2 regions of the Streptomyces sp. NPDC053474 genome follow, and region 1 is predicted to be linked to the other one. Evidence: riboswitches for the same ligand, from Rfam matches in the RefSeq annotation. Region 1 holds a riboswitch; the other holds the start of a gene.
What was found. Region 1 has a riboswitch for S-adenosylmethionine ahead of thrC (threonine synthase). Riboswitches for the same ligand answer to the same signal wherever they lie in the genome.
Positions count from the first base shown of each region.

Region 2: another riboswitch for S-adenosylmethionine. It lies ahead of ACIG3E_RS11660 (aminotransferase class V-fold PLP-dependent enzyme); the one in region 1 lies ahead of thrC (threonine synthase).

Region 1 is NZ_JBITXV010000005.1:411,404-418,481, reverse strand. Features, by position in the region: gene ACIG3E_RS14715 (SIS domain-containing protein) at 1-185, opposite strand, end outside; gene ACIG3E_RS14710 (extracellular solute-binding protein) at 434-1,654, shown strand; gene ACIG3E_RS14705 (DUF3263 domain-containing protein) at 1,695-1,952, shown strand; gene otsB (trehalose-phosphatase) at 1,969-2,820, shown strand; gene ACIG3E_RS14695 (trehalose-6-phosphate synthase) at 2,825-4,213, opposite strand; gene ACIG3E_RS14690 (glucosyl-3-phosphoglycerate synthase) at 4,386-5,381, opposite strand; SAM riboswitch class I at 5,552-5,703, shown strand; gene thrC (threonine synthase) at 5,697-7,019, shown strand.
Region 2 is NZ_JBITXV010000004.1:384,451-391,528, reverse strand. Features, by position in the region: gene ACIG3E_RS11680 (sensor histidine kinase) at 1-150, shown strand, start outside; gene ACIG3E_RS11675 (response regulator transcription factor) at 147-809, shown strand; gene ACIG3E_RS11670 (SLC13 family permease) at 901-2,316, shown strand; gene ACIG3E_RS11665 (glycerate kinase) at 2,348-3,601, shown strand; gene ACIG3E_RS11660 (aminotransferase class V-fold PLP-dependent enzyme) at 3,523-4,950, opposite strand; SAM riboswitch class IV at 5,134-5,251, opposite strand; gene trpD (anthranilate phosphoribosyltransferase) at 5,475-6,539, opposite strand; gene ACIG3E_RS11650 (cytochrome bc complex cytochrome b subunit) at 6,696-7,078, opposite strand, start outside.

The sequences.
Region 1 (7,078 bases):
GTCTCGCCCTGCCCCGCGGCCTCCCGCAGCGCCGCGTACGCGAGGGCCATGAACCACGAGGTGCCGCAGCCGGTCACGGCGATCCGCTCGCCCGGCTCGGGAAGCCCGGCGAAGGCCGCGGCGCTCTCGGCGGCCCGCCGCCAGCAGTCGGGCTGGGTGGCTATCTCATTTGCGGTACGCGACATGTGCCAAGGCTCCTTGCCGGTGCGGGAGTTGTGCCGGGCGTCGCGCGGGCGGCGCCCCGAGCAGTGCTTAGCAGCAGGGCGACCGGCCGGGCAATGGGTGACCGCCGTTGCAGAAGCGATACTGGGGTGGTGTAGACCTGGTGTGTCGACGCGGGGGAGACTCGCGTTCCGGTAAGTCTCGGCAAGGGTGGGAAAAAGCGGTGCAGCGGCGCGTGACAGGCCTTACGGCGGCGGTGGCCGCACTGAGCATGGCGGCGCTGCTCGCCGGATGCGGCGAATCGGGCGGATCGGGCGATGTGACCCTCAAGCTCGTGGCGGCCGACTACGGCGACTCGGCGGCGAACAGCTCCAAGAAGTACTGGGGCGAGCTGGCCGAGAAGTTCGAGGACGAGCACCCGGGCATCAAGGTCGACGTGACCGTGTACTCCTGGACGGACGTCGACCGCAAGGTCAAGGAGATGGTCGCGGACGGCGAGGCCCCCGACCTCGCGCAGATCGGCGCTTACGCGGACTACGCGGCGCAGGACAAGCTGTACAGCGCCGACGACGTGCTCTCCATCCCCACCCAGGCCGACTTCCTGGCGCCGCTGGCGAAGGCGGGCGTCTTCAACCGCGTCCAGTACGGCATGCCGTTCGCCGCGTCCACGCGCCTGCTGTTCTTCAACGAGAAGCTCTTCAAGAGCGCCGGGGTCACCCCGCCGGAGAGCTGGAGCGAGCTCCAGGCCGCCGCGAAGAAGCTCAAGGCGCGCGGCGTGAAGATCCCGTACGCGCTGCCGCTCGGCCCGGAGGAGGCGCAGGCCGAGACGTACCAGTGGCTGCTCAGCGGGGGCGGCGGCTACACCGACAACGTCGGCTCGTACGACTTCGACTCCAAGCAGAACGTCAACACGTTCACCTGGCTGAAGAACGAGCTGGTCGGCAAGGGCCTGACCGGGCCGACGCCGCCCGGCAAGCTCAACCGCGCCGAGGCCTTCGCCGCCTTCACGCGCGGCGAGGTCGGCATGCTCAACGGCCACCCGACGCTGATGCAGATGGCCGCCAAGAAGCACCTGAAGTACGGCATGGTCCCCATGCCCGGCGTCAACGGCAAGGCCCAGTCCACGATGGGCGTCGCCGACTGGATGATGGCCTTCAAGGAGAACGGCCACCGCAAGGAGATCCGCGAGTTCCTCGACTTCGCGTACTCCAAGAAGAACGTCCTGGACTTCTCGCGCGAGTACGACCTGCTGCCGGTGACCACGTCGGCGTCCCAGGAGATGGCCGACGACAAGGCGGACGCGAAGAAGCTCGGCGGCTTCCTGGAGGAGCTGCCCGCCTCCCAGCTGTACCCCGTCGGCAAGACGTCCTGGGCCCAGGTGTCCGTGCAGATCAAGAAGTACATCGGCAAGACCGTCGACCCGAACGGCGACCCGCAGGCGATCCTGAGCCAGCTCGACGCGAAGGCGGCGGCGGAGGAGAACGCGAGCTAGCGTGGGCCGGGTGAACGGTGTGCCTGAGGCGGAGCCTCCCGTGCCCGAGCCCTCCGAGGCCTCCGGGGCCGAGGGCGGCCTGTCCGCGCGGGCCAGGGCCGTGCTGGCCCTGGAGCGGCGCAACTGGAGCGGCCCCGGTGCCAAGGAGCGGGCCATCCGCGAGGACCTGGGCCTCGCCCCGGTCCGCTACTACCAGCTCCTCAACGCCCTGCTGGACGACGAGCGCGCCCTGGCCCACGACCCGGTCACCGTGAACCGCCTGCGACGGGTACGCGCCGCACGCCGCGCGGAGCGCTGACGCTAGGGTCGGTCCCATGGGCGACGACCGCACGCACTCCCCGTACGAGCCACTGACCCCCGCGGGCCGCGACGGCCTCGCCGCGATCCTGGCCCGCCCCGAACGCGCCGTGATCGCCCTGGACTTCGACGGCACGCTCGCGGCCATCGTGCCGGACCCCGAGCGGGCCCGGGCCCACCCGGACGCCGTCCCCGCGCTCGCCGCCCTCGCCCCGAGGGTCCGCTCCGTCGCGGTCGTCACCGGCCGCCCCGCGGGCGTCGCCGTGCGCTACGGCGGCTTCGCGGGCGTCCCAGGCCTTGAGCACCTCGTCGTGCTCGGGCACTACGGCGCGGAGCGCTGGGACGCCGTCACCGGCACCGTGCGCGCGGCCGAGCCGCACCCCGGCGTCGCCGCCGTACGGGCCGAGCTGCCCGGCTTCCTCGACGCGATCGGGGCCTGGCAGGGCACCTGGATCGAGGAGAAGGGCCGGGCCGTCGCGGTGCACACGCGCCGGGCCGAGGACCCCCAGGCCGCCTTCGACGCCCTGCGCGGCCCCCTCGGCGAGCTCGCCGCCCGCCACGGGCTGATCGTCGAGCCCGGCCGGATGGTCCTCGAGCTGCGGCCGCCCGGCGTGGACAAGGGCGTGGCCCTCGTCGAGTACGTACGCGAGGTGGGCGCGGAGTCGGTCCTCTACGCGGGGGACGACCTCGGGGACCTGCCCGCGTTCGCCGCGGTGGACAAGCTGCGGGCGGATGGTGGGGTGCGGGGGCTGCTTGTGTGCAGCGGCAGCGCGGAGGTCGCGGAGCTGGCGTCCCGCGCGGACCTGGTGGTCGATGGCCCTGCGGGTGTGGTCGGGCTCTTGGCCTGGCTGACCGCGGCCCTGGCCTGAAGGCCTACGCCTCCAGCGCCGCCAGCTGGTCCAGGAACCAGCGGGTCGGGGGGAGGGCCGTGGCCGCGACGGCGAGGCGTTTGGTGCGTTCGGCTCGTTCCGCCGCGGGCAGGAGCAGGGCCTCGTGGAGCGCGGCGGCCGTCCCCGTCACGTCGTACGGGTTCACCGCGAACGCGTCCTCGCCGAGCTCCTCATAGGCTCCCGCCTCCCGGGACAGGACGAGCGCGCAGCCCTCGTCGGAGACGACGGGGACCTCCTTGGCGACCAGGTTCATGCCGTCCCGGATGGGGTTGACCAGGGCCACGTCGGCGATCCGGTACGCGGCGAGGGAGCGCGCGAAGTCGTCCTTGACGTGCAGCACCACCGGCGTCCAACCGGCCGTGCCGAAGCGGGTGTTGATGGCCTCGGCGACGCGGGAGACCTCCGCCGTGTAGGCGCGGTAGACCGCGAGGTCCTGCCGCGAGGGGTAGGCGAACGCGACGTGCACCACCCGCTCGTGCCACTCGGGGTGCTCGTCGAGCAGCAGCTCGTACGCCCGCAGGCCCCGGACGATGTTCTTCGACAGCTCGGTGCGGTCCACGCGGACGATGACCTTCCGGCCCGCGCCCACCTGTTCGCGCAGGCTCACGAGCCGCTCCTCGACGTCCGCGCGCCGCGACCGCTCCCGCAGGAAGTCCGCGTCCGCGCCGAGCCCGTGCACCCCGACCCGCGTCCCCGACGTGCCGCCGAGCAGCCGCACGCAGCACTCCGTGAACGCGTCCGCCCACCGCCCGGTGAGGAAGCCGAGCCGGTCCGCGCCCAGCATGCCGCGAAGCAGCCGCTCGGCGATGTCGTCGGGCAGCATCCGGAAGTAGTCGACGGGCGCCCACGGGGTGTGCGAGAAGTGCCCGATCCGCAGGTCCTCGCGGAGCTCGCGGAGCATCCCCGGGACGAGCGCGAGGTGGTAGTCCTGCACCAGGACCGCCGCGCCGGGCGCCGCGCTCTCGGCGAGCGCCTCCGCGAAGGCCTGGTTGTACTGCTCGTAGGCGGCCCACTGGGCGCGGAACTCCGGGCCGAACTCCGGCTCCAGGGGCGTCTGGTACAGCATGTGGTGCACGAACCAGAGCACCGAGTTCGCGATGCCGTTGTACGCCGCCGCGTGGGTCTTCGCGTCGATGTCGAGCATGCGCACGCCGGGCTCGGAGACCCCGCGCCGCACCGCCTCGCGGTCGCCGTCGCCGAGCGCCGAGCACACCCACAGCGCGTCCGCCTCGTCGCCGATGGCGCTGAGCCCCGACACGAGCCCGCCCCCGCCGCGGCGCGCGGTCAGCTCGCCGTCATCACCGACGGCGTACGAGACGGGGCCGCGATTGGACGCGACGAGAACCCGGGCGGCGGCATGAACGGAGACCATGTTGCCGAACCTAGCCCGCCCGGGATGCCCGTAAACGCGCATCAGTACGAGTGGCCCATCACTTCCCGGACTCGACGCGAAGGCAAGCGCCCCGAAGGGGCGCGGGGAACTGCGCGACTAGCCCAGGACGGCCCGCGGACGAAAACCAGCCCCGGTGCCCCCGCAGGCCCGCTCAAGCCACGCGCCGCGCCGCATACTCCGCGACCTCCACCATAGGCGGCCGCTCCTCCGTATCCACCGCATACGTACGCGGCTCGAAGCCCCCCGCCCCCCGGACGAACTGCGTCAGCTCGGGCCGCACCAGATGCGCGCGGGCGAGCCGCAGCTGCGCCGTGCGGTAGATCGACGCGGCCATCCGCCCGAGGGCCTGCCCGTCCTGGTGCCGGTGCTTGCGCACCCCGACGTCGACCTGCGCGAGCGCGTCCAGGCCGACGGTGTGCAGCGCGTCCACGAGCAGCCCGAGCTCCACCCCGTACCCGACCGGGAACGGCAGGCGCTCCAGGAGCGACCTGCGGGCCGCGTACTCGCCGCCGAGGGGCTGGACGAAGCCCGCGAGCTGGGGCCAGTGCATGTTGAGCAGGGGGCGTGCCATCAGCTCGGTGACGCGGCCGCCCTGGCCCGCCGTGGCGCCGGGGCCCTCGCCGCCGGGGTCGCCGGGGGCGCCCGGGCCGTCGAGCATCGTCAGCGGACGGTCGTACATGGCCTTCACGAAGTGCACGTCCGGCTCGGTGAGCAGCGGGCCCACGATGCCGGTCACGAAGTCGGCCGAGAACTCCTTCAGGTCGGCGTCCACGAACGCGATCACGTCACCGTGCGTGACCAGGAGCGAGCGCCACAGGACCTCGCCCTTGCCGGGCACCGCCGGGACGCGCGGCAGGATGTCGTCCCGGCGCACGACCCGGGCGCCCGCGGCGCGCGCCACCTCCGCGGTGCGATCCCGCGAGCCGGAGTCCACCACCACGAGCTCGTCGACCAGGGGGACCTTCTCGACCAGCTCGCGGCGGATCTCCGCGACGATCTCCCCGACCGTCCGCTCCTCGTCGAGGGCGGGCAGCACGACGCTCACCGTGGTGCCCGAGGCCCGCTTCGCGGCGGTGAGACGGTCCAGCGGGCGGTCGGTCACGGACCAGGAACGCCTGCTCAGCCAGCGCTCGACCTCTTCCAGCACGCGGGTTCCTCCCGTTGGTGGCCGTATGTGATCCATCTCGCGGTTCGGACGACTATCTCAACTGTCCTGGCCGTCGGTTACAGTCTTGAACAAGGCCGGTGACCATCGCATGTCGGGGGTCGCCGTCCGTCACGGATGCCACAGGCACACCGCGTACAACAACCGAATACCGCTCATCCAGAGGGGCAGAGGGATACGGCCCGTTGAAGCCCCGGCAACCCTCCAGCCGGTCTCGTAGCGCCAGCGGCGCACCGCGAGGCTCCCGGCTCGGGAAGGTGCCAATTCCGTCTCGTGGCGAGATGCGCCGCGAGGAAGATGAGGAGAAAGGGCCTCGCCTCCATGGCTGTGCAGACCGTCGACACCACGCCCCCCGCGGACGCCACCGTCGACCTGGGACCCGCCTCGGGTCTCTCCTGCCGCGAGTGCGGCACCGTCTTCCCGCTCGGACCGATCTTCGCCTGCGCCGAGTGTTTCGGCCCGCTCGAAGTCGCGTACGACCTCCCTGTCGGAGACCCCGAGGCGCTCCGCGCGAGGATCGAGTCGGGACCGGCCAACATCTGGCGGTACGCCCCGCTGCTGCCCGTCCCCGCCGACGTCGCGGACAAGCCCAATCTGAACCCCGGCTGGACCAAGCTCGTCAAGGCCGACAACCTGGCTCGTGAACTGGGCGTCGAGCAGGGCAAGTTGTTCGTCAAGGACGACTCCGGCAACCCCACGCACTCCTTCAAGGACCGCGTCGTCGCGCAGGCCCTTGAGGCCGCGCGCGCCTTCGGCTTCACCACGCTCTCCTGCTCCTCCACGGGCAACCTCGCCGGGGCCGTCGGCGCCGCCGCCGCCCGCGCGGGCTTCCGCTCCTGCGTGTTCATCCCGCACGACCTGGAGCAGGGCAAGGTCGTCATGGCCGCGGTCTACGGCGGCGAGCTCGTCGGCATCGAGGGCAACTACGACGACGTGAACCGCTTCTGCTCCGAGCTCATCGGCGACCCGCTCGGCGAGGGCTGGGGCTTCGTCAACGTGAACCTGCGGCCGTACTACGGCGAGGGCTCCAAGACCCTCGCGTACGAGATCTGCGAGCAGCTCGGCTGGGAACTGCCGGACCAGCTCGTGATCCCCATCGCCTCGGGATCGCAGCTCACGAAGATCGACAAGGGCCTCAAGGAACTCATCAAGCTCGGCCTCGTCGCGGACAAGCCGTACAAGATCTTCGGCGCCCAGGCGGAGGGCTGCTCGCCGGTCTCCGCCGCCTTCAAGGCGGGCCACGACGTCGTCCGCCCGCAGAAGCCGAACACCATCGCCAAGTCCCTCGCCATCGGCAACCCGGCCGACGGTCCGTACGTGCTCGACATCGCCCGGCGCACGGGCGGCGCGGTGGAGGACGTGACCGACGAGCAGGTCGTCGACGCGATCAAGCTCCTCGCCCGCACGGAGGGCATCTTCGCGGAGACCGCGGGTGGCGTGACCGTCGGGGTCACGCGCAAGCTGATCGAGGAGGGGCTCCTCGACACCTCCCTCACCACGGTCGTCCTCAACACCGGGGACGGCCTGAAGACCCTTGACGCCGTCGCGGCGTCCTCGCAGGCGACCGCGACCATTCGGCCGAGCCTGGACGCCTTCCGTGCCGCGGGGCTTGCGGGCTGATCACTTCCCTGCGGGCCGTACTGGGCTGGTCGCGCAGTGCCCCGTGCCCCTTCGGGCGC
Region 2 (7,078 bases), on a different contig from region 1:
ACCAGCGGCGCGGGCCTCGGCCTTGCCATCGTCCGCGCGATCGCCGAGGCCCACGGCGGCCGGGTGGGCCTCAGCGCCACCGAGGGCGGCGGCGCCACCTTCGCCCTCACCCTGGACCTCGTACGCCCCCTGGAAGAGGTACGCACGTGAACCGCATCCTCATCGTCGAGGACGAGGAACGCATCGCCTCCTTCGTCGAGAAGGGCCTGCGCGCCAACGGCTTCACCACCACCGTGGTCGGCGACGGCGACGCGGCCTACGAGTACGCCCTCACCGGCGGCTTCGACCTGGTCGTCCTGGACATCGGCCTCCCCGGCCGCGACGGCTTCACCGTGCTGCGCGAACTGCGTGAGGCCCGGGTGACGGTGCCGGTGATCGTGCTCACCGCCCGGGACTCCGTGCGGGACACGGTGGCCGGTCTGGAGGGCGGCGCCGACGACTGGATGACCAAGCCGTTCCGCTTCGAGGAACTCCTCGCCCGGGTGCGCCTCAGGCTGCGCACGGCGGCGCGCGCGCCGGAGGTGACGGTCCTCAGGTCGGGCACGCTCTCCCTGGACCTGCGCACCCGCAGGGCCCGCTCCGGCGAGCGCACGGTGGACCTGACGGCCCGTGAGTTCGTGCTCCTGGAGCTGTTCCTGAGGCACCCGGGGCAGGTGCTCGCCCGCGAACAGATCCTGTCCCACGTGTGGGGCTACGACTTCGACCCCGGGTCCAACATCGTGGACGTCTACGTACGGGCGCTGCGCAAGAAGCTGGGCGCGGAGCGCCTGGAGACGGTGCGCGGGATGGGGTACCGGCTGCCTGCCTGAGCCGGGCCGGGGCCCGGGCCGGAGCCGCTCGGTGAAGTTTCCTTCATGTGCGGCTCATTGAGGGCTCACCGCGCCCCGCGACGCTGAACGCGTGACAGCGACACCGCGGCAACTGACCCTCCTGTGCCTGGCCCTGAGCCTGTGCGCGCTCCTCGCCGTCCCCGGCACCTTCGCGGGCCTTGGCGGCGACGCCCGGCTCACGCTCGCCGTGTTCGCGCTCGCGACCTGCGCCTGGATCGGCACGCCCATCGACGACACGTACATCGCGCTCGGCGCGGGGCTCGCCCTCACCGCCACCGGCGTGATCAGCAGCGACACCCTCTTCGGCACCCTTGGGGACGCAACCGTGTGGCTGCTGATCTGCGCGTTCGTGCTCGCCGCCGCCGTGGCGCGCAGCGGGCTCGCGGGGCGTGCGGCGGCGTTCCTGGTCAGCGGAGCGCGCGGCGTACGGCAGCTGACGCACCTGACGACCGCCGCGCTCGTGGTCACGGCGTTCGCGGTGCCCGCCACCTCAGGTCGGGCCGCGCTCGCGCTGCCCGTCTTCCTGGCCCTCTCCAAGGTCCTCGCCGACCGCGGGCGCCTGGTCGTGATGCTGGCGCTGCTCTTTCCGACCGTCATCCTGCTGTCCGCGGTCGCGACCCTGATCGGGGCGGGAGCGCATCTGATCACGGTGTCCGTCCTGTGGGAGAGCACCGGCCAGGAGATCGGCTTCACGAAGTGGCTGCTGCTCGGCCTGCCGCTCGCGATCGTCTCGTCCCACCTCGCCGCCGAGGCCGTGCTGTTGACGACCACGCGCCGCGCGGACCGCGAGGGGCCGGTCGCGATCACCGCCGAGGACATCCAGGCGCACAGCGACCGCCCCGTGACCGGGCCCTGGGAGCCCGCGGAGACACGCTGCGCGCTGCTGCTCGCCACGGTCGTCGCGCTGTGGTGCAGCGAGCCGCTGCACCGGGTCCCGCCCGCCGTGGTCGCGCTGATCGGCGCGGTCGTGGCGGCCTCGCCCGCGCTCGGCACCGTCCGCCTCAAGGACGCCCTGAAGACCGTGCCGTGGTCGCTGCTGCTCTTCATGGCCGCGACGATGGCGATGGGCGTGGCGCTCGCCGACTCGGGCGCGGCCGAGTGGCTCGTGGCGGGGCTCCCCGTCGACGTGTCGCCCTGGCTCTTCCTCGCCGTCGTCGTCGCGGTCAGCACGGCGGCCCATCTGGTCCTGCAGTCCCGCTCGGCCCGCTCGTCGGTCCTCGTGCCGCTGGTCGTGGCCGCCGCCGTCGGCGCGGGCGTGAACCCGGTCGCCGCGGCCCTCGCGTCCACGGCCGCCGCGGGCTTCTGCCACACCCTGCCCGCCTCCGCGAAGCCGGTCGCCCTCTTCGCCGAGATCCCCGGCACCCCCACCTACACCCCGCGCGACCTGCTGCGCCTCTCCGCCGTCCTGGCCCCGCTCACGGCCGCGCTCGTCCTGCTGTTCGCCCTCGCGGTGTGGCCGCTGCTCGGCGTGCCCGTCAGCCGCTGAGCCCCGCCCCCGCCCTCAAGGAGTACGCCCCATGCCGCACACACCCCCCGCGCCGTCCTCGCTCCGCCGTGTCGCCATCGCCCCCAGCGGCTTCAAGGAGTCCCTGTCCGCCCAGTCCGCGGCCGAGGCCATCGCGCGGGGCGTCCGGCGCGTCCTGCCCGACGCCGAGGTCGACCTGATCCCGCTCGTGGACGGCGGCGAGGGCACCGCCCAGGCGCTCGCCGCGGCCGCGGGCGGGCGGCTGGTCGCGCTGCCCGCCACCGGCCCGCTGGGCGAGCGCATCGGCACCCACTTCGCGCTCCTCGACTCCGGCACCGCCGTGGTGGAGATGGCGGCCGCCGCGGGCCTGTGCCTGGTGCCGCGCGAGCTGCGCGACCCCGGCGCCACCACGACGTACGGCGTGGGCGAGCTGATCCGCGCCGCGCTCGACACGGGCGCCCGCCGCATCCTGGTGGGCTGCGGCGACTCGGGCACATCGGACGGCGGCGCGGGCGCGCTCCAGGCCCTCGGCGTCCGACTCCTGGACGCCGACGGCTGGGAACTTCCGCGGGGCGGCCGGGAGTTGCCGCGGCTGCACCGGGTCGACGCCTCCGCCGCCGACCCGCGCCTCGCCGGGGCCGAGCTGCTCGTCGCCTGCAACCAGCACAACGTCCTGTGCGGCGAGCAGGGCGTGGCCCGCGTCTTCGGCCCGCAGAAGGGCGCGACCCCGGCCCAGGTCGAGGAGCTCGCCGCGGGCCTGGAGCGCTGGGCGTACGTCCTCACCCGCGACCTGAGGGTCACCACCGACCTGTTCCACGGCCCCGGCACCGGCGCGTCCGGCGGCCTCGGCGCGGGCCTCGCCGCGCTCGGCGCCCGGCTCCTGCCCCGCTTCGACGTGCTCCTCGACCACCTCGACCTGGACGCGCGCCTGGCCCGCGCCGACCTGGTCGTCACCGCCGAGGGCGCCCTCGACCGGCAGACGCCGCGCGGCAAGGTCCCGGCCGAAGTGGCCCGCCGCGCCAAGCGGTTCGGCCGCCCGGTGCTCGCCCTCGCGGGCACCATCGGCGACGGGGCGCACCTGGTGCGGGCGGCGGGCGTGGACGCCTACAGCGCGATCCTGCCCGCCCCCGTCACGCTCGCGGAGGCGCTCGGCCGGGGCGGCGAGTTCCTCACCGACGCCACCGAACGGGCCCTGCGGATGATCCTGCTCGGCTCGCGCCTGCCGGGTCAGGCGGCGGTGGCCTCGGCGTCGGCAGCGGCACCGGCGGCGGTGTCGGGCACGCAGCGCCCGTCCTCGGTGCGGTAGCTCCACCGCGCGCCGTCGCTGACCAGCTCCTTGACGGCCCGTACGAACCGCTCGACGTGCTCGTCCGGGGTGCCCGCGCCGAAGCTCACGCGGATCGCGTTCAGCGACCGCTCGCCGGGGGCGGCCTCCGGGGCGCCGCACTCGCCGGGCTCGTCCGGGGTGCTGCCGAGGAGCGTGCGCACCAGCGGGTGCGCGCAGAACAGGCCGTCGCGCACGCCGATGCCGTACTCGGCGGACAGCGCGGCCGCGAAGTGCGAGCTGTTCCAGCCGTCGACCACGAAGGAGATGACCCCGACGCGGGGCGCGTCGTCCCCGAACAGCGAGAGCACCCGCACCTCGGGCACCCCGGCGAGCCCCTCGCGCACCTTCTGGATGAGCTGCCGCTCCCGCGCGACCAGGGAGTCGAACCCGGCCTCGGTCAGGGCCTTGCAGGCGGCGGCGATGGAGTAGGCGCCGATGACGTTCGGCGAGCCCGCCTCGTGCCGGGCGGCCGTGTCGTGCCACTCGACGTCCACCCCCCCGTCGGCGCGCCGCGTCACCGTGCGCGAGGCACCGCCGCCGGCGAGGTAGGGCTCGGCCTCGCCCAGCCAGTCGGCCCGCCCGGCAAGCACCCCGGAGCCGAAGGGCGCGTACAGCTTGTGCCCGGAGAAGGCGATCCAGTCGACGTCCAACTCCGCGATGTCCACGGGGTGGTGGGGCGCGAGCTGCGCGGCGTCGAGGACGATGCGGGCGCCGTGGGCGTGCGCGGCGGCGGCCAGCTCGCGCACCGGCCACAGCTCCCCGGTGACGTTCGAGGCGCCGGTCACGCACACCAGGGCGGGCCCGTAGGGGTCCCGGTCGGCGAGGGCGCGCTCCAGGGTGCGCACCGCATCGCCGGGCGTACGGGGGGCGTTCAGATACGTGACGCGCGCGTCGCGCCACGGAAGCAGGGAGGCGTGGTGCTCGGTCTCGAAGACGAAGACCTGGCAGTCGGCGGGCAGGACGGCGGCGAGCAGGTTCAGCGAGTCCGTCGTGGACCGGGTGAAGACCACCTGGTCGCCCTCGCGGCAGCCGAGGAACTCGGCCACCGTCCTGCGGGAGTTCTCGAACAGGTCGGTCGACAGCTGCGACAGGTACCCGGCGCCGCGGTGCACGCTGCCGTAGTACGGCGCGTACGCGGCCACGTCGTCCCAGACCCGCTGCAGCGCCGGGGCGCTCGCCGCGTAGTCGAGGGCCGCGTACGTCACCTCGCCGCCGGTGACGAGGGGCACGGTGACGTCCCGGCCGAGCACGGGCAGCGGCTCGGCGCAGCAGGGGTCGGCGGACTCGGAGTCGGTGGCGACGGCGGTGGCAACGGTGGAGGCAGACATGGCGAACTCCCGTAAGAGGCAGGCGACATCGCTGTGCGGACAGCGGTCGACGCGACAGCGCGACCGGTCAACGGCACAGGAGAAGGAAGAAGGGGGGTACGGAGAACGGGGCCTTCGGCCCTATCGCATTCGCTGGCTCACGAGACTGCTCCCTCGACGACCAGGACCCCTGGTGACGCGAGGGGTCCGCGCTTGCGGTGAACCTTGCTGTTCACCGCCTGGTCTTCACCCGGGGCACCCCGCCACGGACGGAGGGTTGCCGGACAGCGGGCCGGGGCCGTAGTCGCTGTCACTCATGACCTGTGCAGCATCTTGCCACACGATCTTGCAAGTGCAACACCGCCGTCCACGATCCGGACCGGCGGGCCCCGTCAACCGGGCCGGGTTGAGGCGCCCCCTAAGGGGCGCGGGGAACTGCGCGCTCAGCGCGCGAAAAGCCGCAGACGCGTCTGCTGAGATCCCGGCAGACGCGTCTGCGGCTTTGTGGGGGCTGGTCGCGCAGTTCCCCGCGCCCCTTACGGGGCTCAGGCGTTGCTGGCGGCCACCCAGCGCGCCAGCGCTGCCCGCGCCGCGCCGGAGTCGATGGACTCGGCCGCCCTCGCCATGCCCGCGCGGAGCTGCTCCGCGAGCAGGCCCGCGCCCGGCTCCAGGGCGACCAGGGCCGCCGCGGCGTTCAGCAGCACCGCGTCCCGCACGGGACCGGTCTCGCCGTCCAGGAGCCGCCGCGCGACCTCCGCGTTGTAGGAGGCGTCGGCGCCCCGGAGGGCCTCGACGGGCACCAGGTCGACGCCGACGTCCCGCGGGTCGAAGGCCTCCTCGCGGACGCCGCCGTCGCGCACCACCCACACCCGGGAGGTGGCGGTGGTGGTCAGCTCGTCCAGGCCGTCGTCGCCGCGGAAGACGAGCGCGGAGGAGCCGCGCTCGGCAAGCACGCCCGCGAGGATCGGCGCCATCCGCGCGTCCGCGACACCGGTGGCCTGGGCCCGGACCTGCGCCGGGTTGGTCAGCGGGCCGAGGAAGTTGAACGTGGTGCGGATGCCCAGCTCGCGCCGCGCGGGGGCCACATGGCGCAGCGCCGGGTGGAACTTCACCGCGAAGCAGAAGGTGATCCCGGCCTCGTCCGCGACCTCGCGCACCCGCTGCGGCGTCAGCTCCAGATTGACGCCGAGCTTCTCCAGGACGTCGGAGGCGCCGGACGCGCTGGAGGCCGCGCGGTTGCCGTGCTTGACGACCTTCGCGCCGGTCCCGGCGACGACGATCGCGGACATGGTGGAGATGTTGACGGTCTTGGCGCCGTCGCCGCCGGTGCCGACGATGTCGACGCTCGGCCCGGGTACGTCGATGACGTGCGCGTGCGCGTACATGGCCCGGACGAGACCGGAGATCTCCTCGACGGTCTCCCCCTTGGCGCGCAGCGCGACGGCGAAGCCCGCGATCTGCGCGTCGGTCGCCTCGCCGCGCATGATGCGGTCCATCGCCCAGGCCGTGTCGTCGGCGCTCTGGTCGCGGCCGTCGAGCAGTCCGTTCAGCACGTCGGGCCAGGAACGGGCCGCCGCGGTGTCGCCTCCTGCGGGGGTCACAGCGCTCATGGCCGCTCCTGTGTGTTCGTCTGCGTGCGTCGAGGGGGCGTCCCCGCCCCTGGGGGATGCCCCCACCCTATCCAGCCCGGGGACGGCGAAGAGCCCCGTCCAGGTGCTGGACGGGGCTCTTGCCGTGGCGACCTACGACGGTCGGGGACCTAAGGGTCAGTGGTGGCCGTGGCCGCTCGTGATCTCCTTGTACTCGTCGACCGTCGGCTTCGGGATCTGGCTGTCCTCGCCGTACATGTTCTTGGACAGCTTCGCCCGCAGCTTCTGCGAGCCCGTCACCTTGCGCTCGACGCCGTTCTCGTCGACCGTCGGGCCGATCTCGAGCGGCTTGTACTGCTCGTGCGCGGTGAGGGTGTGCAGCTGGTCCTGGTCGAGCGGCTCGTGCACCTCGATGAACTCACCGTGCGGCAGGCGCTTGATGATGCCGGACTCGCGCCCGTGCAGCACCTTGTCCTTGTCGCGGCGCTGGAGGCCCAGGCAGATCCGCTTGGTGACGACGAACGCGATGACCGGCCCGACGAAGAAGAAGATCCGGACGA